Regions from separate parts of the Pseudomonas sp. TSO6 genome, predicted to be linked through region 1. Evidence: riboswitches for the same ligand, from Rfam matches in the RefSeq annotation. Region 1 holds a riboswitch; the other holds the start of a gene.
What was found. A riboswitch is a leader RNA that binds a small molecule or an ion and turns the genes downstream of it on or off. The one in region 1 is predicted to bind cobalamin.
Positions count from the first base shown of each region.

Region 2: it holds a riboswitch for cobalamin, as region 1 does, so the genes downstream of both, ACN6NG_RS19020 (ABC transporter substrate-binding protein) here and ACN6NG_RS15345 (CbtB domain-containing protein) in region 1, are expected to answer to the same signal.

Region 1 is NZ_JBLZWV010000034.1:55,447-65,966, reverse strand. It holds gene ACN6NG_RS15375 (transporter substrate-binding domain-containing protein) at 1-2,128, opposite strand, end outside; gene ACN6NG_RS15370 (response regulator transcription factor) at 2,142-2,756, opposite strand; gene ACN6NG_RS15365 (DUF1272 domain-containing protein) at 2,979-3,221, opposite strand; gene cobM (precorrin-4 C(11)-methyltransferase) at 3,288-4,040, opposite strand; gene ACN6NG_RS15355 (cobalamin biosynthesis protein) at 4,074-4,463, opposite strand; gene ACN6NG_RS15350 (CbtA family protein) at 4,463-5,149, opposite strand; gene ACN6NG_RS15345 (CbtB domain-containing protein) at 5,159-5,347, opposite strand; cobalamin riboswitch at 5,442-5,665, opposite strand; gene ACN6NG_RS15340 (TonB-dependent receptor plug domain-containing protein) at 5,833-8,307, opposite strand; gene ACN6NG_RS15335 (LLM class flavin-dependent oxidoreductase) at 8,543-9,643, opposite strand; gene ACN6NG_RS15330 (LLM class flavin-dependent oxidoreductase) at 9,671-10,520, opposite strand, start outside.
Region 2 is NZ_JBLZWV010000042.1:78,328-88,847, forward strand. It holds gene ACN6NG_RS19010 (TonB-dependent receptor) at 1-712, shown strand, start outside; gene ACN6NG_RS19015 (acetyltransferase domain-containing protein) at 856-2,022, shown strand; cobalamin riboswitch at 2,051-2,248, shown strand; gene ACN6NG_RS19020 (ABC transporter substrate-binding protein) at 2,359-3,369, shown strand; gene ACN6NG_RS19025 (FecCD family ABC transporter permease) at 3,369-4,385, shown strand; gene ACN6NG_RS19030 (ABC transporter ATP-binding protein) at 4,382-5,170, shown strand; gene ACN6NG_RS19035 (pseudoazurin) at 5,188-5,622, shown strand; gene ACN6NG_RS19040 (OprD family porin) at 5,619-6,956, shown strand; gene ACN6NG_RS19045 (hypothetical protein) at 7,079-7,393, opposite strand; gene ACN6NG_RS19050 (GNAT family N-acetyltransferase) at 7,525-8,022, opposite strand; gene ACN6NG_RS19055 (hypothetical protein) at 8,153-8,632, shown strand; gene ACN6NG_RS19060 (sensor domain-containing diguanylate cyclase) at 8,698-10,269, shown strand; gene ACN6NG_RS19065 (ParA family protein) at 10,398-10,520, shown strand, end outside.

The DNA.
Region 1 (10,520 bases):
CCAGCACCCAGACCGGCTCGGCAGGCAGTGCTGCGTGCAGATGCAAGCCTTTGGCCCGAGCGTTGCCTTCGAACACCCGTACTGTAGCGCGTACCAGCTCGACCAGGTTTGTGGGTACTGGTTGCAGGGTAATGTGCCCAGATTCGATACGGGAAATGTCGAGAATATCGCCAATCAGCTCAAGCAGGCCGATGGCCGAGTCATGGGCAGTCTGAAGGGTCTGGGCGTCGCAACGCCCCTTGCGGCTGTCTTCCAGGGCCAGCTCCAGCAGGCCGATCACGGCATTCATCGGGGTACGGATTTCATGGCTCATGGTGGCCAGGAAGGTGCTTTTGGTCTGGCTGGCCTGTTCGGCGTCGTCCTTGGTCTGGCGCAGCTGTTCGAGCAGGCCGCGGCTCAAGGCCAGCTGCGCCTGCAGCGCGTGCTGGGCCTCGGTGCGCTGGTTGATCAGCTTGCGCAGGTAGCTGTTCCAGAACACCACGCCCGCCAGCAGCAGGGCCGACAAAACCAGTACCTGCAAGGCCAGGGTGCGGTAATCGCGCCAAGGGCTGTCGCTGACCAAGGTGCTGGTGCGCCAGCGGTTGGCCAGCTGGTCGAGCTCTTCGGGTGGAATGCTCAGCAGTGCCTTGTCGAGGATGGCCTGTAGCTGCGGCTGGTCCGCGGCCACGGCGAAAGCGGCAATGGCCGGGTCGTCGTCCAGCACGCTGGCGATGCGCAAGCGGTCCTTGAAAACATGGCTGATGTAGTAGGCGGCATTGATATGGCTGCTAAGGGCAACGTCGGCGGCCCCACCGGCCACGGCCTCCATGAGACCGAGCGGGTTGTCCACTTCCACCAGCCGGGCCTGCGGGTAGCGTTGTTGCAGCAGCGCCCGCTGCGGCGAGCCGCGTACCACGGCGATGCGCTGGCCATCCAGCGCCTTGGCCTGTGCCGGGAAAGTACTGTCGCTACGGGCAACCAGAACGCGTGGGCTGACCAGGTAGGGGCGGGTATAGCGCAGTTGTTTCGCGCGATCCGCGCCATAGCCCAAGGCGCCAATCATTTGTGCATCGCCACGGGCCAGGCGCTCGACCATCGCCTGCGCCGAGTCGCTTTCGACCGCGCTGAAGTGCAGCCCTGTGCGCAGCGAAATCTGTTTCAGCAGGTCCAGGGTGATGCCGGTTGGGCGGTGTTCGGCGTCGTTGAACGTCAGTGGCGCCAACGAGGTGTTGACCAAGACATTGATGTTGGGGTGTGCCGCGATCCAGGCTTCCTCTTCCTTGCTCAAGGCGGTGAGGTGACGCTGCAGCAGCAGGCTGGTGTGGCCACTGTTCCAGCGGCGCAGGATATTCAGCCGCTCGCTGTCGGTGATGCGCGCTAGCGCCATGTCGACCAACCGACGCAAGCGAGGGTTGTCGCTGGCCAGGGCAAAGGCAAATGCCCCTGCAGGGACCTGGCAGAAGTGGTCGATTCTCAGCGTGCCCTGGTAACTCTTGCCAATCGTGAAATCGGTACTGATGGCATCGCCCAGGTAGGCATCGGCCTCGCCCAGATCGACAGCGGCCAGCCCGGCCAGGGTCGAGCGGTACAGGCTTAACTGCGCCTTGGGGTACAGATTGCGTACGGTGCTGGCCGGCAGGTAGTGATCGACCATCGCCAGGCGCAGGCCGGCGAGGTCGGGTGTGTTCTTCAGGCTGGTTCCTTCGCGGGTGACGATGACGGGCATGTCGTCGGCATACGGGGTGCTCAGGTCAAGCTGGGCGTCTGCCGCCTCGAAGGCGTTGGAGCTGCCCAGCAGGTCGATACTGCCCTCACGCAACGCAGCGATGGCCTCGTGGCGGTTGTCGAACCGCCGTACTTCGACGTTTATGCCCAGCTGCTCGGCGATGATGCCGGCGTAGTCTGCGCTAATGCCTTCGTAGTCCTGCTGGCTGGCGTTGAGTTCGAAGGGCGGATAGTCGGGGCGCGAACTGCCCAGCACCAGGTATTGGCGTTGCTTCAGCCAATCCCGGTCTTCCCTGGACAGTTGCAACGGGGCTGCGGCGCTTACCGAGCGCGCCAGCAGTTGGCGAGGTTCGCTGTCGGCCAGCAGCGCGGCGGGGCCGGACAGGCCGATGGCCAGGAGCATGCACGCCAGCAGGCGCTTCATGGCGGCCGAGCGCTCAGTAAACGCTGTTGCGTTTGGCCAGGTCGACCATTTCAACCAGCGATTCGGTCTTGAGCTTTTCCATGATACGGCCCCGGTAGGTGCTGATGGTCTTGGCACTCAGGTTCATGCAGGTGCCGATATTTTTGTTGTTTTCGCCGCGCGCCAGGCGCCGCAGCACTTCCATTTCACGGTTCGACAGGCTGGCCAGGCGTACCGGTTCGCTCTCCAGCGAGTTGCTGTTGACCGACATTTGCGGGAAGGTCGAATAGCCCTTGACCAGGGCCTTGAGGGCAAACAGCAGAGCATCGTGGTCTTCTTCCTTGGTGACGAAAGCGCCGATGCCGGCATCCAGACAGCGCCGCACGTACAGGTCGGTGGCCTGGCCGGTCAGCACCATGATCTTGGGCACTGCCTCCAGGCACTGCAGGCGTTTGATCACTTCCATGCCGTCCAGGCCGGGCAGGCCGATGTCGAGCACTACCACGTCCGGGCGCAGGTCGCGGGCTACCTGTGCCACTTCGCTGCCGTTACCCACCTCGCCAACGACATGAAAACGTTCACCCTCCAGTAGTAGGCGCAAAGACAGTCGGACAATGGGGTGGTCGTCGACGATCAGCACGGTTGTCATGTGGAAAACTCCTGTCAAGATGTGGTCCGCTTCCTGGAACACTCAGGAATACGTCTGCAAGTGGGTTAATCGGAAGCGCTGCAAGATACGACCAATCCCGAGGTTTGGTAATGCCGAGTATAGAAGTGTTGATAATCCGCGCGCTTGTTGTTGAAAAATCCTACAAGCAATGGGAAAGGCATCACCCTATCAAAGCGGCAATGCCGGGTTTGAGGTGTGGAGTCAGGCGCAAGCAGCGTGTGCTTTGTTCACGCGTTGGGTGGCAGCGGGGTTATTGACCAGCGCCTGGCCGACCCGCGTCGGGCGGGCCACCAGCTGGCCGGCACAGTTGGGGCATCGGCCCTTGAAGCGGGTATCGGCGCAGGCGCGGCAGAAGGTGCATTCGAAGGAGCAGATCAGCACATCGGGGCTGTCGCCCGGCAGGTCGGTATCGCAGCACTCGCAGTTGGGGCGTAATTCCAGCATGGGTGTGACTCCTGTTCGCAGGCGGGAACCCGGAGTCTGCTACGCCCGTGGCAATGCTGGCAATGCTCAGTCGCCAGGGCGGTACAGGTGCGCGTGCCCGGCACGGTACAAGGCCGACTCGGCGAATGGAGTGTCCCCGAGCACATGGCCTACAAGGATCAGCGCCGTGCGGCGAAAATCCTTGGCTGCGACGCGCTCGACGATATCGCCAAGGGTGCCGCGCACCCAGTCCTGGTCTGGCCATGTGGCACGATGGACCACCGCCACCGGGCAGTGCGCGCCATAGTGCGGTAGCAGTTCTTCGACGATCCGCGACAGGTGCTTGACCCCCAGGTGAATCGCCAGGGTGCTGCCATGGCGCGCCAGGTCGCCCAGTTGTTCGCCGGGTGGCATTGGCGAACTGTCGCCATAGCGGGTGAGAATCACCGTCTGCGCGACCTGTGGCAGGGTCAGCTCGCAGCCAAGCAGAGCGGCGCTGGCCGCCGTGGCCGTGACCCCGGGTATGATCTGGTAATCGATGCCCAGTGCCTGCAGGTGGCGAATCTGCTCACCGATGGCACCGTACAGGCCGGGGTCGCCGCTGTGCACCCGGGCCACGTCCTTGCCTTGTTCGTGCGCGCTGCGCATGGCGGCGATGATCTGCTCCAGGTGCAACTCGGCACTGTTGATCACGGTCTCGGCCTGGTGGCCTTCGAGCACGGCAGCAGGTACCAGTGAGCCGGCATAGATGATCACCGGGCACTCGCGAATCAGCCGTTGGCCCTTGACCGTGATCAGTTCCGGGTCGCCGGGGCCGGCACCGATGAAGTACACCGTCATGGAAAGTCCTTGCAGGAAAAAGAAGCGAAATGTTCAGTAGGCCAGGGCGAGGGTCGCCGGGCCCAGTACCTGGCGGGTCAGCAGCAACCGGGCTGTGCTCCCGGGCTGCTCGCTGGCGAGGGCCAGCGCCGCGCTTTCGGCCACGCCCCAGCAGCCGCTGTGGGCATGGGCTGTGGCAGAGCGGTGGCTGAGCAGCGGCTCAAAGGCTTGCAGTTGTGCGCTATGGTACAGCACCAAGGGCAAGCCAAGGCGTGCGGCCAGTTGCTGCAAGCCGGCTTCGTCGGCCTTGAGGCTGATGCTGGCAATGCCGCGCAGGTCGGCAAGCGCCAGGCCCTGGCTAGCCAGGGCGTGGTGCAGCAGGGTTTGCAGGGTGTCCGCCGGGCAGCCCCGGCGGCAGCCGAAGCCGGCGTAGAACGCTGGCATCAGGCCTGGCTGGAGCGGCGGAACAGCCACGCACTGAGCAAGCCCAGGGCCACCCAGAAGGCAACGTTGGTCAGCCAGGAAGCCATCTTGAACTGGGTCTCCAGTGCTTCGGGAGCCAGGCTATCATGTACTTCGGGCTGTGGAGCGCCGATCACATGGGGGATTATCAGCAGCACGGCGCCCAGCGCCTTCAGCAGCCAGTGGCGGGCGAACACCAGCAAGGCCAGGCCAACGGCGGTGGCGCTGGCTGTGCCAATCCACCAGGCCTGGCGTTGCCCCAGGTCGGCGGCGGCAGTGCCGGGCAGCTCCGGTGGCAGCCCCAACGTCGGGGCCAGGCAGAACACGGCAAAACCGGCCAGGCCCCACAGCGCACCGGTGCCGAGACGCTGCGGTTCGCGCAGGCTGTACAGGGCGGCGAGAATCAGGGCGAAGCCGACCGCAACCACCAGGTTGCCCCCGGTGGTGGACAGCACCCGCTGCCAACCGTCTTCCGGCGACCAGGCTTCGGCGCTGTGCTCATGGGCGGCCACTTCGCCACCATGTTCGTGCTGTGCGGCCGGGGCCGAGGATTCGTAGGTTTCCGCCTCAAGAATCAGCGGGGCGACCCAGAAGCTTTGCAGCAGGGTCAGCAGCAGGGCCGCAAGCAGCCCGCTGAAGCCCGCGGTACGGGCAATGCGCGTGATCATCAGGCGTACTCAGTGGCAGGGGAAGGCGGCGCTGTGGCGGGTGTCGTGGGCGGCGTTGTGCACGGCCTCGATGTGCGAAAAGCCGGCGAAGTACACCAGGCACAGGCCCAGCAGGCTGGCGCCGACGGCGATGACGACGCGCTGGCTGAGGGTGACGGGTGTGGCAAGGCTGTGTTGCTTGGTGCTGGTGACGGGCATGACGCGTTCCTCTGCTTTTTGTGGGCAACGGGCAAGCGCGGCATCCCCGATGCGGGGCCGCCCAGGGGAATGCAACAGCGCCCGCCCACCGCGGGGTGTTCATGAACGCCAGGCCGGTCTCCGGGCTTGCGAGGAGGAGCAGGGCTCCTGGAAAGCGTCACCTTCCCATGCCGGACTACATGGCACAGTGGTAAAGACGCTTCACTCGCTTACCGTTGCGGGGGCAGCACCGGCCTTGTCCGGCCCTGCTGGAGGGCCTGGGACGCACCGGTTTCCCGTTTCACCCCCTGTGGGGGCACCTGAACGTGAGGCATAAGGAGAGCATGGGGGCGGGGTTTGCGTCAATTGCCAAGTGCCGAAGGTGCCACGCACACCTGTGGGAGCGGGTTTACCCGCGAACACCGGCTTTGCCGGTGCCATGCACCGGGTTGGATGCTTCGCGGGTGAACCCGCGCCCACAGGCCAGGAGCAAATGTGCAGATGCTTCAGAAGTCATAGGCCAGCTTGGTGTACCAATAGCCGCCACCTGGGTGGAACGGTGGGTTGCCGTACGCCGCCTGGTTGCCGTTGGCGTTGTAGACGCCGTTCTTGTCGGGCCGCACATTGAAGATGTTGGTGCCACCCACACTGACGGTCAGGCTGTCGAACAGCAGGTAGGACAGGTCCAGGTCGGTGACCCACTTGGCGCCGAAGGTGCGGTCCTGGGCCTGGTTCTGCTGCCAGGTTTCGACCTTGCCGTAGCGGGTGGTCTGCAAGGTGCCGGTGAAGTTGCCCAGCAACCACTGGCTGCCCAGTACCCATTTGGTTTTCGGCGAGGCTGCCACCAGGTCGCCTTCGCGGCCATGGCCGACCACGTCGATGCCGGCAGCGGCCAGCGCTGCGGGCGTACCCCGGGTGCCGCGTACGGTAGTCTTGTTCCAGTTGAAGCCCAAGGTCCAGCGCACATCGCCCCAGGCGCCGAACTCGCTGGTGTGATCACCCACCAGGTCGAGGCCGCGGGTGCGGGTGTCGAAGGCGTTGGTGTAGTAGTTGATCCAGGTGGTGCGTGCCAGGCCGAGCGATTCGAGGATGTCGCCAATGGCACCGGCACCGTTCTGCCGGTCGTAGAGGTTTTCGGTGAGCAGGATGCGGTCGTCAATGTCGATCAGGTAGGTGTCCAGGGTAACGCTGGTGCGACGCGCCGGTTGCCAGGTCAGGCCAAGGCCGGCGTTGCGCGATTTCTCCGGGTCGAGCTTGTCGCCGCCGAATGCGAGCGCGGCTGCACTGCCGGGCGCCACGGTGCGGCGCAAGGCCGGCACCACATTGCCGTCGGCGTCCAGCGCGGTGCGGTTGTCGCTGACGGTGTAGCCGCTCTGGGTCAGCGACGGGGCGCGGAAGCCGCTGCCCAGGGTGCCGCGTACCGCCACGGTTTCGCTCAGTTCATAGCGTGAATTGAGCTTGAAGCTGGCGGTGTTGCCCGAGTCGTCGTCGTAGTGCTCGACGCGCGCGGCGGCGCCCAGGTACCAGCGCGGCGTCAGGTCCAGGCCGAGGTCGATGTAGGCGGCATAGTTGTTCCGCTTCACATCGGCCTCGTCTTCCGGGCGAATGGTCAGCGCAGCCTGGGCGCCCACTGCGGTCTGGCCGTTGGCCAGCGCATAGAGCGGGTTGGGGCGCCCGTCCGCCAGGGTAGCCGGGTAAGTGTAGGGCCCGACGCTGTAGGCGATGGGGTCGCCGGCAAAGGTCTGGAAGCGCTCCCAGCGGTGCTCCAGGCCGGCCGAGACGCGGGTCGGTACTGCCAGGCCGAACAGGCCGTCGAAGGCGCGGGTGATGTCCAGGTTGTTCACCCACTGGTCGAACTGCAACGTCGCCAGGTCATCGAACGAGGTTGGCGAGGCCGGGCCGTAGGTGGGGTTGATGGTCAGGTCGCTGGACTGCTGGTTCTTGTTGCGCCCGTAGGTGGTGGACAGGTCCCAGTCCCAGGCACCGGCGGCGCCACGTGCGCCGAGCAGCCACTGGTAGTCGGTGTCCTTGATGTTGTTGAGCGGGAAGTATCCGTCGGGGAACAATTCGGGGATCGAGGCGTTGCTGTTGGGCAGGCGGTAGTTGTTGAAAGCCTCCAGCTTGCGCTCGGCATAAGTGGCGAACGAATACAGCTTCAAATCGTCGCTGATGGGCAACTCTGCGTTGTAACCGAGGTTGAAGGCGCGCAGGTCAGGGTCGCCGTTCTTCACCGCCCGGTGGTCCCAGGCGGCCTGGCGGTCGTCTTCGAAGTAGGCGCGGTAATCGGGGGCGGCCTTGTCGATCCAGTTGGCGGTGCCGCGCTTGCGTGCCTCGCCCGACAGGTGCAGGAAACCGCCGTCACCCAGGCTGAAGCCCTGGTCGCCCGCCAGCTTGATGGTTTCGCCCTGGCCGCTGTACAGCTGGCCGTAACTGCTTTCGTAGTGGCCGCCGCTGCTGGCGCTCTTGAGGATGATGTTGATCACTCCGGCCACCGCATCCGAGCCGTACTGGGCGGCGGCGCTGTCTTTCAAAACCTCGATGTGCGACACCGCACTGACCGGGATCATGTCGATATCCACGGCGTTGGCACCGCTGTTGTCGGTCGAGCCGCTGGCCGGCACGGCGCCGTTGTGGCGGCGTTTTCCATTGACCAGCACCAGGGTGTAGGCCGGGCCCAGGCTGCGGTTGCTCAGTGGCCGCACGCCGGACTGGAAGCCGGCAATGTTGGTGCCGAAGTTGAACGAGGGCAGTAGTTTGGAGATGGCCTCGGACAACTCGGCGCGGCCGGTACGCAATAGCTGCTCGCTGCTGATCACGTCGATGGGGGCCGGGCTGTCGGCGACGGTGCGCTGGTTGCCTCGCAGGCCGGTGGAGATCACCGTGACGGTGTCCAGGCGCGGGTCTTCGGTAGTTGGGGCGGCATTGGCGAACGGGGTGAGCAGGCAGGCCAGGGGCAGGGCGAAAAGCGGTGTTCTAGACATCATGTCCTCGGAGTGCGGTGGAGCACGCAGGCGAATAGGCGCCAGGTCCTGATAAGGCTGGCGTACGGTGTTGGGGAAGTGTTTGCCTGCACCGGCCTCTTCGCGGCGGTTCGACGCCTCGACGAGCCCGCTCTCACAGGAATTGCACAGGCCTTGAGGTCAGTGATTTTCCTGTGGGAGCGGGCTCGTCGAGGCGTCGAACCGCCGCGAAGAGGCCGGTACAGCGAGTAGAGGTCTAGGCCGTGCGAGCGCTGCGCCCAGCCTCACGCTGTTCAACCAGCGCACGAATCCGCGGGATCAGGTCCTGCCCGTATTCCACCGCATCGCGCAGCTGGTCAAAGCCGCGGAACAGGAAGGTGGTCACCCCCAGTTCGTAGTAGGCCAATGCGGCCTCGGCCACCTGGTCCGCAGTGCCTACCAGCGAAGTGGAGTTACCGGCACCGCCACCCAGCGCCGCAATCTCGGTCCACAGCCGGGTGTCATGCACCTTGCGCTGACTGGCCAGTTGCACCAGGCGTTCGGAGCCGGCGTTGCTCTTGCCGAAGTTTTTCTCGCGGCGGTTGCCCTGGCGAATACCGATGCGGTTCTGGGCATCGGCCAGAATACGCTCGGCGCGGGCCCAGGCTTCGGCCTCGGTGCCGCCCAGGATCGGTCGCAACGACAAGCTGAAGCGGATGTGCTTCTCGCGCCCGTAGCGGGCGGCAGCCTTGCGCACCTTGGCGATGCGCTCGCGTACCTGCTCCAACGGTTCGCCCCACATCATGTAGACGTCGGCGTGCTTGGCGGCCACCTCGACTGCGGCGTCTGACGCGCCGGAGAAGTAGATTGGCAGATGCTGTACCGGTTTAACCAAGGTCAGGTTGTCTTCAACGCGGTAGTGAGTGCCCTGGTGGTTGAACGGCTCCTGGCGGGTCCAGGTGTTGCGCAGTACCTGCAGGTATTCATCGGTACGAGCATAACGGGCATCCTTGTCGAGGAAGTCGCCATCGCGCTGCAGGTCGCCGCTATCGCCGCCGGTGATGACGTTGATCGAGGCCCGGCCCCCGCTCAGCTGGTCAAGGGTGGCGAACTGGCGGGCAGCGAAAGTTGGCGCCTGGAAGCCCGGGCGGTGGGCGACCAGCAGGCCGATACGCTCGGTAAGCGCTGCCACGTAGCTGGCCAGGATCATCGAGTCCGGCGCACTGGTGTTGACTGCCAGCAATGCCTTGTCGAAGCCGCCATATTCCTGGGCCTGGGAGAAGGCCTTGATGAAATTCAGATCAACCAGCGGGCCACGTGGCGCCTGGGATTCGCTGCTTTCCTGCGGGCCGATGAGGCCGATGAATTCGAGGCTCATGAAACAAAACTCCTTGTCTGGGTGGGCTCAGGCAACCGCTGTCTGTTTGCGGCGCAGGGTGTTGCGGTTTTCTGGCACGCTGAGGCCGAAATTGTCGCGCAGGGTTTTACCGGTGTACTCACTGCGCACCAGGCCACGGGCTTGCAACAGCGGTACCACGTGTTCGGTGAAGTACTGCAGACCGTCCGGTAGCAACGAGTTGATGATGAAACCGTCGGCAGCGTCGTTTTCGAACCAGTGCTGCAAGGCATCGGCAACTTGCTCGGGGGTGCCGACGAAGTCTCTGCGTGGGCGCGAGAAGCGCAGTGCCAGTTCGCGCAGGCTCAGGCCTTCATCACGGGCCAGTTGCTTGAGCTGGTCCGAGGTGCCCTTGTGGCTGTCGTTGCCCAGGGTGCCGAGGTCGGGGAAGGGCGCGTCCAGGTCATGCTGGCTGAAGTCGTAGTCGTTGAAGGGGCGACCCAGGGCAACCAGGGCATCCTCGATGCTCACCAGGTTGACGGCCTGCTGGTAGCGCTGTTCAACCTCCTCGGCGTTGCGGCCGACGATGGGGCGGATGCCGGGCAGGATGAATAGTGCGTCGGGGTCGCGGCCATGGCGCGTGGCACGCTGCTTGAGGTCCTGGTAATAGGCGTGAGCGTCGTCGAACGATTCCGGGCTGACAAAGATGGCGTCGGCGTTCTGCGCCGCAAAGTTGCGGCCGTCTTCCGACACCCCAGCCTGGAAGATCAGCGGCTGGCCCTGGGGTGAGCGCTGGATGTTCAGCGGGCCCTTGACCTTGAAGTACTCGCCCTGGTGACCGAGGGTATGCAGTTTGGCCGGGTCGAAGAACTGCCCGCTTTGCTTGTCGCGGGTAAAGGCGTCGTCTTCCCACGAGTCC
Region 2 (10,520 bases), on a different contig from region 1:
CGGGCTGGTGTTCGCCGCCACCGACGACCTGTCGCTGTACGGGCAGTACTCCACCAGCCAGGAGGGGGTCAACAACCTCATCAGCCTCAGCCCCACCCAGATGCACTATGACCTGACCGAGGCGAAGCAGACCGAGGTAGGCCTCAAGCAGCGCTTCTGGGACGGCCGTGGCGAATGGACGCTGGCCGCCTACCACATCGTCAAGAAGAAGCTGCTGGTGGACGACCCGATCACCCACGAGAAGCAACAAGCTGGGCAGCAGACGTCCGATGGCCTTGAGGCAACACTGGAACTGGCATTGGCGCATCAGTGGCAGGTGTCGGCCAACGCGTCGCTGGTGCGCGCCAGGTATGACGATTTCGACGAGATGGTCGGCGGCGTAGCGCAGGACCGCGCCGGCAACCGGCCGGCCAACGTGCCACGGCGTACCGCCAATCTGTGGCTGAGCAAAGGCTTCGGCCAGCAGGTAGAGGCCGGCATTGGTGCGCGCTACGTAGATGAGCGTTATGCCGATACCGCCAATACCCAGAGCGCCCCCGGGTACACCGTGGTCGATGCCAACATCGCCTGGCAGGTGCTGCCGGATGTGAAGTTGGGGCTGCAGTTGAACAACCTGTTTGATCGTGAATATGTGCAGTCGGCGTTCAGTGGGCAGCAGTGGTTGATGGGGATGCCACGATCGTACTTTGCGACGGTGGATTACAGCTTCTGATCTGAGCCTGCCTGTGCCGGCCTCTTCGCGGGCTCGCCCGCGAAGGGGCCGGCACAGGTAACACAAAAAACCCCTACCCACCTCTAACCAATTAGTTATAAGATAACATTTCACATGACATTCATTCCTATCAGCGACCCTCCATGACAAGCGCCAGCGCCACGCCCTCCTTGATCACCCAGCGCCTGCAGAGCATCGATGCCCTGCGCGGCCTGGTGATTCTGTTCATGCTTCTGGACCACGTCCGCGAAACGTTCTACCTGCACCGCCAGGTCAGCGACCCGATGACCATCGACGCCACAGAGCCTTCGCTGTTCTTCAGCCGCACCCTGGCCCACCTGTGTGCGCCAGTGTTCGTCCTGCTGACCGGCCTGTCGGCCTGGCTGTATGGCGAAAAACACCAGGGCCGTGGCGATGTCTCGGCGTTCCTGTTCAAGCGCGGGCTGTTCCTGGTGGTGCTGGAATTCACCCTGGTCAACTTCGCCTGGACCTTCCAGCTGCCCCCTAGCGTCATCTACCTACAAGTCATCTGGGCCATCGGCGTCAGCATGATCGCCCTGTCGCTGCTGGTATGGCTGCCACGTGCCGCCCTGCTCGCCCTGGGCGCAGTCATTGTCGCCGGCCACAACCTGCTCGACGGCCTGCACTTTGGCGTGGAGTCTGCCCTGCACGTGCCATGGGCAATCCTGCACGACCGTGGCTGGCTTGAGTTCTCCGAAAACCTGCGCCTGCGCACGTCTTACCCGGTGCTGCCTTGGATCGGCGTCATCGCCCTGGGTTATGGGCTGGGGCCCTGGTTCGCCCGTGGCAGCCTGGCCGGCCAACGCCAGCAGCGCCTGCTGCTGACTGGGCTGATCGCATTGCTCGGCTTTGTCGTGTTGCGCCTGTTCAACGGCTATGGCGAGGCGCCGTGGAGCGGTTACCCGACCCTCACCCAAACCGTGATGAGCTTCTTCAACATCACCAAATACCCGCCGTCACTGCTGTTCCTGGCCCTGACCCTGGGCTGCGGCCTGCTGTTGCTGCGCGCCTTCGAGCGCGCCGGCCAGGCCCGGTGGATCAGCGCGCTGGCAGTGTTTGGCGCAGCACCGATGTTCTTCTACCTGTTGCACCTGTACGTGCTGAAGCTGCTGTACCTGGCCTGCGTGGCGCTGTTCGGCCTCAACCATGGCGACTATTTCGGTTTCGACGGCATCACGGCGGTGTGGCTGGGTGCAGCGGCGCTGGCGGTTTCGCTGTACTTGCCGGTGCGCGGGTTCGCCCGCCTGAAAGCGCGCCGCCGCGACATCACCTGGCTGAAGTACTTCTGAAAAGCGTTTTCACCCGGCGGCGCGATGGTCTACCATGCGGGCCGCCGGTTTCCACCACGGAATTAATAGGGAATCCCAGGCCCGTCAATACGGGCCAAACGGAACTGCCCCCGCAACTGTAGGTGCCGAGCCTGCTCCATCGATGCCACTGGGCCACGCGCCCGGGAAGGCCGGAGCCGGGCCATGACGCACCAGTCAGGAGACCTGCCGGCCTACATTTACCAACCGGCGGGGTGTCCGGGATTGGCCATCAGTGTTGCCCCTGCCATCGGCGGGGCTCGGCGATGCCTGTCCGTGCGTTCCTCACCCGAACTGTCCGATAGGAGATCGCCCAGCATGCTGCCCCGTTTCGCCACCCTGCTCGCCGGCCTTGGCCTTACTGGCCTGGCCCAGGCCGCTGCCACCCACTACCCGCTCACGGTCGAGAACTGCGGCAAACCGCAAACCTTCGCCCAGGCGCCGCAGCGCGCCGTCACCATCGGCCAGGCCGGCACCGAGATGCTCTACGCACTCGGGCTGGGCGACAGGCTGGCGGGCACTTCGCTGTGGTTCAACAACGTGCTGCCCGAGTACCAGGCGCAGAACGACAAGGTGCCGCGCCTGGCCGACAACGACCCCAGCTTCGAGGCCGTGGTCGGCAAGCGCCCGCAACTGGTAACGGTGCAGTTCGAATGGATGGTCGGCGCCCAGGGTGTGGTCGGCACCCGCGAGCAGTTCGATGAACTGAAGATCCCCACCTACCTGCTGCCGTCGGACTGCGAAGGCAAGGACAACCTGGTCGGCGCCGACGGTACCCGCCTGCAGGCGTTCCAGGTCAGCAGCATCTACAAGAGCGTCAGCCAGCTGGCCGAGATCTTTGATGTGCAGGACCGCGGCACTGCGTTGAATGCCGAGCTGAAAGGCCGCCTGGACAGCGCCAAGGCACAACTGGCCGGCAAGGACCTGTCCACCACTTCGGCACTGTTCTGGTTCTCCAGCGCCGACCTCGACATCGACCCTTACGTGGCGGGCCGTCAAGGGGTCGCTGACTTCATGCTGCGCACGTTGGGCGTGCGCAATGTGGTCGAGTCCACCGAAGAGTGGCCTACCGTAGGCTGGGAAACCCTGACCAAGGCCAACCCCACCTGGCTGATCATCGCCCGCATGGACCGCCGCCGCTTCCCCGCCGACGACTACCAGAAAAAGCTGGAATTCCTGCGCAACGACCCGGTAACCCGCAACATGGACGCGGTGAAGCACAACCGCATCATCGTCCTCGACGCCGACGCCATGCAGGCCGGCATCCGTTTGTTCCGTGGCCTGCAGACTCTGTCCGCCGCCTTCGCCAGCGGTAAAGCGGCCCAGTGATGATTCGCCTGTTACCCTGCATCGCAATCGCCTTGGCGGCACTGTTGGCCGCCTTGCTGGCCGGCACTGCCATCGGTGAGACCAACCTGTCACCCAGCGTGGTCGGCCAGGTGCTGGCCAACCACCTGTGGCAGGCCGGCTACCCGGTTGACCCGATCGACGCCGGCATCGTCTGGAACTACCGCCTGACCCGCACCCTGGTCGCTGCAGCCTGCGGTGCCGGCCTGGCCACCTGCGGTGTGGTGCTCCAGGCGCTGCTGCGCAACCCGCTGGCCGAGCCGTACCTGCTGGGCTTGTCGGCCGGCGCCTCGACCGGTGCAGTGCTGGTCGGCCTGCTGGGCCTGGGTAGCCTGGCGCTGAGCATGTCCGGTGGCGCCTTCATCGGTGCATTGGCTGCGTTCGCCCTGGTGCTGCTACTGGCCCGCGCGGCCGGCCCAGGCAGCAACAACGCGCAGGTGATCCTCGCCGGCATCGCCGGCTCGCAACTGTTCACCGCCCTCACCGCTTTTCTCATCACCAAGTCGGCCACCGCCGAACAGGCACGCGGCATCCTGTTCTGGCTACTGGGCAATCTCAGCGGCGTGCGTTGGCCTTCCGTGTGGCTGGCTGTGCCGGTGGCGCTGTTCGGCCTGGTGGTGTGCCTGTTGCACCGCCGCGCGCTGGACGCCTTCACCTTCGGCGCCGATTCGGCTGCATCGCTGGGCATCCCGGTGCGGCGCACCCAGTTACTGCTGATCAGTTGCACGGCACTGGTCACGGCGGTGATGGTGTCCATCGTCGGCGCCATCGGCTTTGTCGGGCTGGTAATCCCGCATGCCCTGCGCCTGCTGCTCGGCCCCGGGCACAGCCGCCTGTTGCCCGCCAGCGCACTGGGCGGCGCACTGTTCCTGATTGCCGCCGACGTCCTTTCGCGCACCTTGATTACAGGCCAGGTGATTCCCGTGGGCGTGGTAACCGCACTGATCGGTGCACCGGTGTTCGCACTGATTCTGGTCAGCCGCCGAGGGCACTCATGACGGTCATGATCGCTGCACAGCTTGCGCCACTGAGCTGCCAGGGCCTGGGGCTGCAACTGGCCGGCAATACCGTGCTGCGCGATATCGACCTGCACGTTGTAGCAGGTGAAACCCTGGGCATTGTCGGCCCCAACGGCTCCGGCAAATCCTCACTGCTCAAGCTGCTGGCCGGGCTGCGCAAGCCGGCCAGCGGCAGCGTGCAACTGCTGGGCGAACCGCTGGCACAGCTGCCCCGCCGCCGTGTTGCACAGGCCCTGGCGCTGGTTGAGCAACAGGCTGACACCCTCGATGCAATCAGTGTGTTCGATGCCGTTGCCCTGGGCCGTACGCCTTGGTTGTCGGCACTGGCACCGTTCTCTGGGGAGGACCGTGCCATCGTCGAGCAGGCCCTGGCTGACCTCGACGCCCTGCACCTGCGCACACGCCTGTGGGGTTCGCTGTCGGGCGGCGAGCGCCAGCGCGTGCACATCGCCCGCGCCTTGGCGCAACGGCCACAGGTACTGTTGCTGGACGAGCCGACCAACCACCTGGACATTCAGCACCAGCTAAGCCTGCTGCAGCAGGTTCAAGCCTTGCCGGTCACCACGCTGGTGGCCTTGCACGACCTCAACCAGGCACTCACCTGCGACCGCGTCGCGGTGCTCGACAAGGGCCACCTGGTCGCCCTTGGCAAACCGTTCGACGTCCTCACCCCCGAGCGCCTGCTGTGCACCTTCGGCGTACATGCCCGCTACCTCACCGACCCCTTCGATGGCGCGCGCATCCTGCGTTTTCGCGCCCCCTGAACCAGGAAGTTCTACTGATGCTGCTGCGCCCTGTTGCCCTGCTGCTTGCCAGCGCCCTGCTTGCCCCCGCCGCACTGGCCGAGGTGCATGAAGTGAAAATGCTCAACCGCGGCAGCGAAGGCGCCATGGTGTACGAGCCGGACCACCTGCGCATTGCCCCCGGCGACACCGTGCGCTTTCTGCCCACCCAGAGCGGGCACAATGCGGCCAGCGTGCCCGGCCTGCTGCCCACCGGCGCCGAACCCTTCAAGAGCAAACTGAACCAGCCGTTCGAGCAAACCTTCAGCGTGCCGGGCGTATACGGCATCCAGTGCATTCCGCACCTGGCGATGGGCATGGTGATGGTGATCCAGGTGGGTGATGCGCCGGCTGCCGAATTGCCAGCCAGCTTGCCTGCACGGGCGCATGCCCGCTTCGCGGCCCAGTTGCAGAAGCTCGAGGCCGCGCGATGAACCGGCTGTTGTTGGCGTTGCCGTTGCTGGGTTTGTCGCCCTTGGCCCTGGCCGACTCCGCGCAGTCGCAAAGCAACGGTTTTGTCGAAGGCAGCAGCTGGAGCATCCTCAACCGCAGCGTATTCGACCAACGCGACTACAAGCACGGTGGGCGCAACAGTGCCGCGCGCAATGCCTACAAACCGCGCAACGAACGTAATGGCAAGGCCGAGGAATGGGGCTACGGTTTGATGGGGACATTTCAGTCCGGCTTCACCCAGGGCCTGATCGGTGTTGGCGTCGATGCCCATGGCTATCTGGGCGTGCAACTCGACAGTGGCGGCGGGCGCGCAGGCAAAGCGCGCCTGCTGGGGGTAGATAACGATGGGCACCCGAAAAACGAATACAGCCGTGCAGGCGCAGCGCTGAAGTTGCGGGCGTCCAATACCGTGCTCTCCTATGGCGAGCAACGGGTCAAGACCCCGGTATTCAGCTCTTCCGACAGCCGCCTGCTGCCCGAAACCGCTACAGGGTTCTTCCTCACCAGCAACGATTTCGACACGCTCAAGCTGCTGGCCGGGCACTTCAACGAAAGCACCGACCGCAATGCCTCCAGCCACGACAAGGGCTTCGTGGTGAACTACTCCAACGGCAAGCAAGGCAACAGTTTCGACCTGGCCGGTGTGGTGTGGAACCCCGGCGCAGCGTTCACTGGCAGCCTTTATACCTCGCGCTACGAAAACAGCTGGAACCAGCACTACCTGGGCAGTACCCTCAGCCATGCGCTGGATGACCGACGCAGCATCAGCCTGGACCTCAACCTGTACCGCACCACAGACACTGGCAAGGCGCTGTCCGGGCGCATCGACAACACCACCTGGAGCCTGGTCTCGCGCTACAGCCAGGGGCCGCACGGTTTCAGCCTTGGCTGGCAGCAGGTCGACGGCAACACCCCGTTCGACTACGTGACGCGAGGGGCAATCTTCATTGCCAACGCCGTGCAGATGTCGGACTTCAACGCCCCGAACGAGAAGTCCTGGCAGGCACGCTATGACCTGAACATGGGGGCCTATGGGGTGCCGGGGTTGAACCTCACGGCGCTGTACGTGAGGGGGTTCGATATCGACGGCACACATGTCGACCCCAATGGCGGGTATGCGTACCTGGGGTATGGCAAGGGTGGCAAGCATTGGGAGCGCGACCTGGAGGCGCGGTATGTGGTGCAGAGCGGCAAAGCCAAGGGGACGACGTTCTCGGTGAGGCATAACGTGCACCGGGGGAACACGGCGCAGGCTGAGCTGGACGGGGACCAGATACGGTTGGCGGTGGAGTGGCCGTTGTCCGGGGGGTTCTGATAGATCGAGTTGCCTGATGGAGCCGGGGGCTGCTTTGCAGCCCATCGCGAAGCAAGGCCGCTCCTACAGGCATCGCGAAAAACCCGGGCTGCGCGACGCCTCTAGGAGCCGCCCAGGCTCTGTCATGCGAGCGAGCTACCCGCAGGCAACAACCCCCACTCCATCCGCTCCTGTTCATTCATCGCGACCAGCACCTCGGCAAACGCCCGTTCCAGCTCTGAACTGACGTTGCCAAACACCTGGTAATTGGTCAGCAGATACCGCTTCACCACCCTCGGCCAACGGCGTTCCTTGTGCGCCGCATTGATGATGCCCTTGGCGTCATGGTAGGTCGCCCCCCGCCACAGTTCTATCAACCTTTTTTCAAAATCCGCAAAGGTCCACCGGTCAATACGCTCTTCAAATTCGTCCAGCAGCTTGAGTTTGTACAGGGCCATGTATGGCATCGTGAGTCTCCCTCGGGTGCAGTGAGCAAGCCGTGCACAGGGGAAGGTAAGCAAGCCGGGCCGGTTTTGAAATGAACGCGTCGATCACGCCAAAAGCGCCGCTGTAGGCGCTTTCCCACAGGTCAGGGCAATCGCAAGTGCATGTGCGTAGTCTGCCAGACCGGGTCTTGCTCCACATCCACCACCGCGAACCCTTGCCGCTCCCAGAACGCAATGGCACCCGGCAGAAACGGATGCGTATGCAGGTACAGGCAGCCGATGCCTGCCTGCTCCGCCCGCTCGCGCAACGCGCCGAACAACGCGGCAGCCAGGCCATGCCGGCGGTAGGCCGGCAGCACGAACAGGCGTACCACTTCGACTACCCGCTCAGCGTGGTAATCAAGCTGGGCAAAGCGGTGGTCATAGGGCACGTAGCCGATCACCGCGACCAGCCGCCCGTCATCACGGGCCTCAAGAAAGCATCCCGCGCCGTCCAGGTAGGTGTCGGCAAAATGCGCAAGGTCGTGCGGCAATGGCGCCTTCGCAAGCATCGGGAAGAGCTCGCGGCGAGCGTTATCGACAAACGCCACGACTTCGGCAATGGCGACGCGCGCCACAGGTTGCAGGGTCCAGTTCGGCATGGGGCTGCTGGCAGTGGTTGGAGGGCACGGTTCTACCGCAGCGCGCCGTTCAAGGCAAATCACAAAGCTCGTCGTGGCCAGGCGGACATCGGTATAATCGGCAGTCTTCACTGCCCGACCAGGCCACGCCATGCCTCGCTTCCAGAAGTTGCTGTTGCCCCTGCTGCTGACTGCCGCCCTCACCGCCTGCGACCAGAAGCCCTCCCGCGAAGATCAGATCCTCGCCCAGCTGCCGCTGCAGGATGCCTACACCCACAACATCGAGCGCATGGCCACGCTGCTGGGCCGCACTCATCCGCAGCTGTCGCAGGCCACCATCCAGGATGTACTGCGCAAGTACCTGACCGTCGAGGACCAGCGCCAGGACTTGTTCCGGCTGTACAGCGAAAAGAACTTCAGCGACGCCGAATTTGCCACCATCGTTGCCGCCACCCAGGACCCCGCCAAGGCCAGGGCGCTGGAAGACACCGAAGCCGGCAAGCGCCTGAGCGAAAAACTCACCGCGCTGATGCGCGAAACCGCCCGCGACGTCAAGGTGCAAGCGCTGGTGGAGCGGCGCATGCAGCAGGTGGAAGACGAGCTGAACGCACTGGACAGGCCTGGTTCCTGAACGCGGCGCCCCATCCCCCCCTAGCGCGAAAGGTCGTCGCTACTTTCAATCACCCGAGGTCAGGATTGCCACACGCCAAGCACGGATTGCGCCTGGATCTACGCACACTCATTCTGGTGCTTTGCGCCCTCACCGCCCTGGTCATGCTGTGCGCCAGCTATTTCGCCAGCTACCGGGTGCAGCGCCAGCTGCTGATCGACCACGCCCTGGAAGCCAACCGGGTGTATGCGATGAAGCTGGCCAGCATCACCGAAACCTTCATCGGCAACGCCCAGCAGCAGTTGGCCTTCAGCGCCGGCGTACAAGGCCGGCAGCTGGGCGATGCCGCTGCGCTGCTGGTGGAGACCGACCGTGTATTGAGCCAGAGCATGGCCTTCAACTCCACCTTCGTGATCGATGCCAACGGCGTGCTGCTGGCAGTATCCCCTGCCCCGCTACGGCACCTGCTCGGCAGCCACGTACAGTCGCCCGGCGCTCAGGAAGCATTGCAAGAACGCCGCCCGCTGGTTTCCACACCCTACCTTTCGGCGGCCGACAACCTGGTGGTGGCGCTGTCGCAACCCGTTTTCGACAGCAACGGTCGCTACATGGGGTATGTCGGTGGCAGCCTGTACCTGCGTGAACGCAACATCCTCAACAGCTTGCTGGGCGAACATTTCTACAAGGACGGTTCGTACCTGTATGTGGTCGACCGCAACCGCCGCCTGCTGTATCACCCCGATAGCGAACGGGTCGGCACAGTGGTGGAGGGCAATGCGCTGATCGACCAGCTGGCGACCCTAAACAACGGTACCCGGCAACTGACCAACAGCCAGGGTGTGGAAATGCTCGCCGGGTTTGCCACTGTACCCAGCGCCGGCTGGGGGGTAGTGGCGCAGCAACCGCTGGCGCAGACGGTGACGCCACTGAACCACCTGATCCTCAACGTGGTGGGCACTTCTGCGCCCCTGGCGCTGGTGGGCTGCCTGCTGCTGTGGTGGCTGGCCATGACCATCGCCCGGCCGCTGTGGCAACTGGCTGCCGGTGCCCGAGCGATGGACCGTGCTGGCACCGCCGAGCGCTTGCATCGCGTGCGGGCCTGGTACTTCGAGGCAGCCGAACTCAAGCGCGCCCTGTTGATCGGGCTGAACCTGCTGCAGGAGCGCATCGGCCGGCTCAACCGTGACGCCCAGACCGACCCGCTGACCGGCCTGGGCAACCGCCGCAGCCTGGAATTCAGCCTGTCATTGCTGGAAGCCGAAGGCCGCGCCTTTGCGGCCATCGTGCTGGACATCGACCATTTCAAACAGGTCAATGACAACCATGGGCACGAGGTCGGCGACCAGGTGCTGCGCCGCCTGGCAGAGCTGATGCGCCGCTGCTGCCGCGAGGGCGACCTGCTGTGCCGCACCGGCGGCGAGGAATTCTTGATGCTGCTGCCGGGGGCCAGCCTGGACGTGGCCGCCGTGGTGGCCGAGCGGCTGCGGGTCACGGTGCAGGATACGCCCGTGCAGCCGGTGGGCGCGGTGACGGTTTCGCTGGGGGTGGCACGCTGGGATGGCGAGGCTGGCAGCGGGCCCATGGACGCATTGAGCGAGGCAGACCGGGCGCTTTACCAGGCCAAGCAGGAGGGGCGTAACCGGGTAGCTATTGCCTGAACCGGCCTCTGCGCAGGTACAGCCAACGATGAAAGTGATTGTTGTAACAATCTTTGTCATAAAACTGTCTTGTTCCGGTCATAGGATTGACCACAACCTGACATTTTCATTTCATGGATGAGCGTCTCATGCGTCGTGTGGTTTTCAATCAGAAAGGTGGCGTCGGCAAGTCCAGCATCGCCTGCAACCTCGCCGCTGCCAGTGCCGCCGAGGGGTATCGGACCTTGCTGGTCGACCTCGACCCGCAGGCC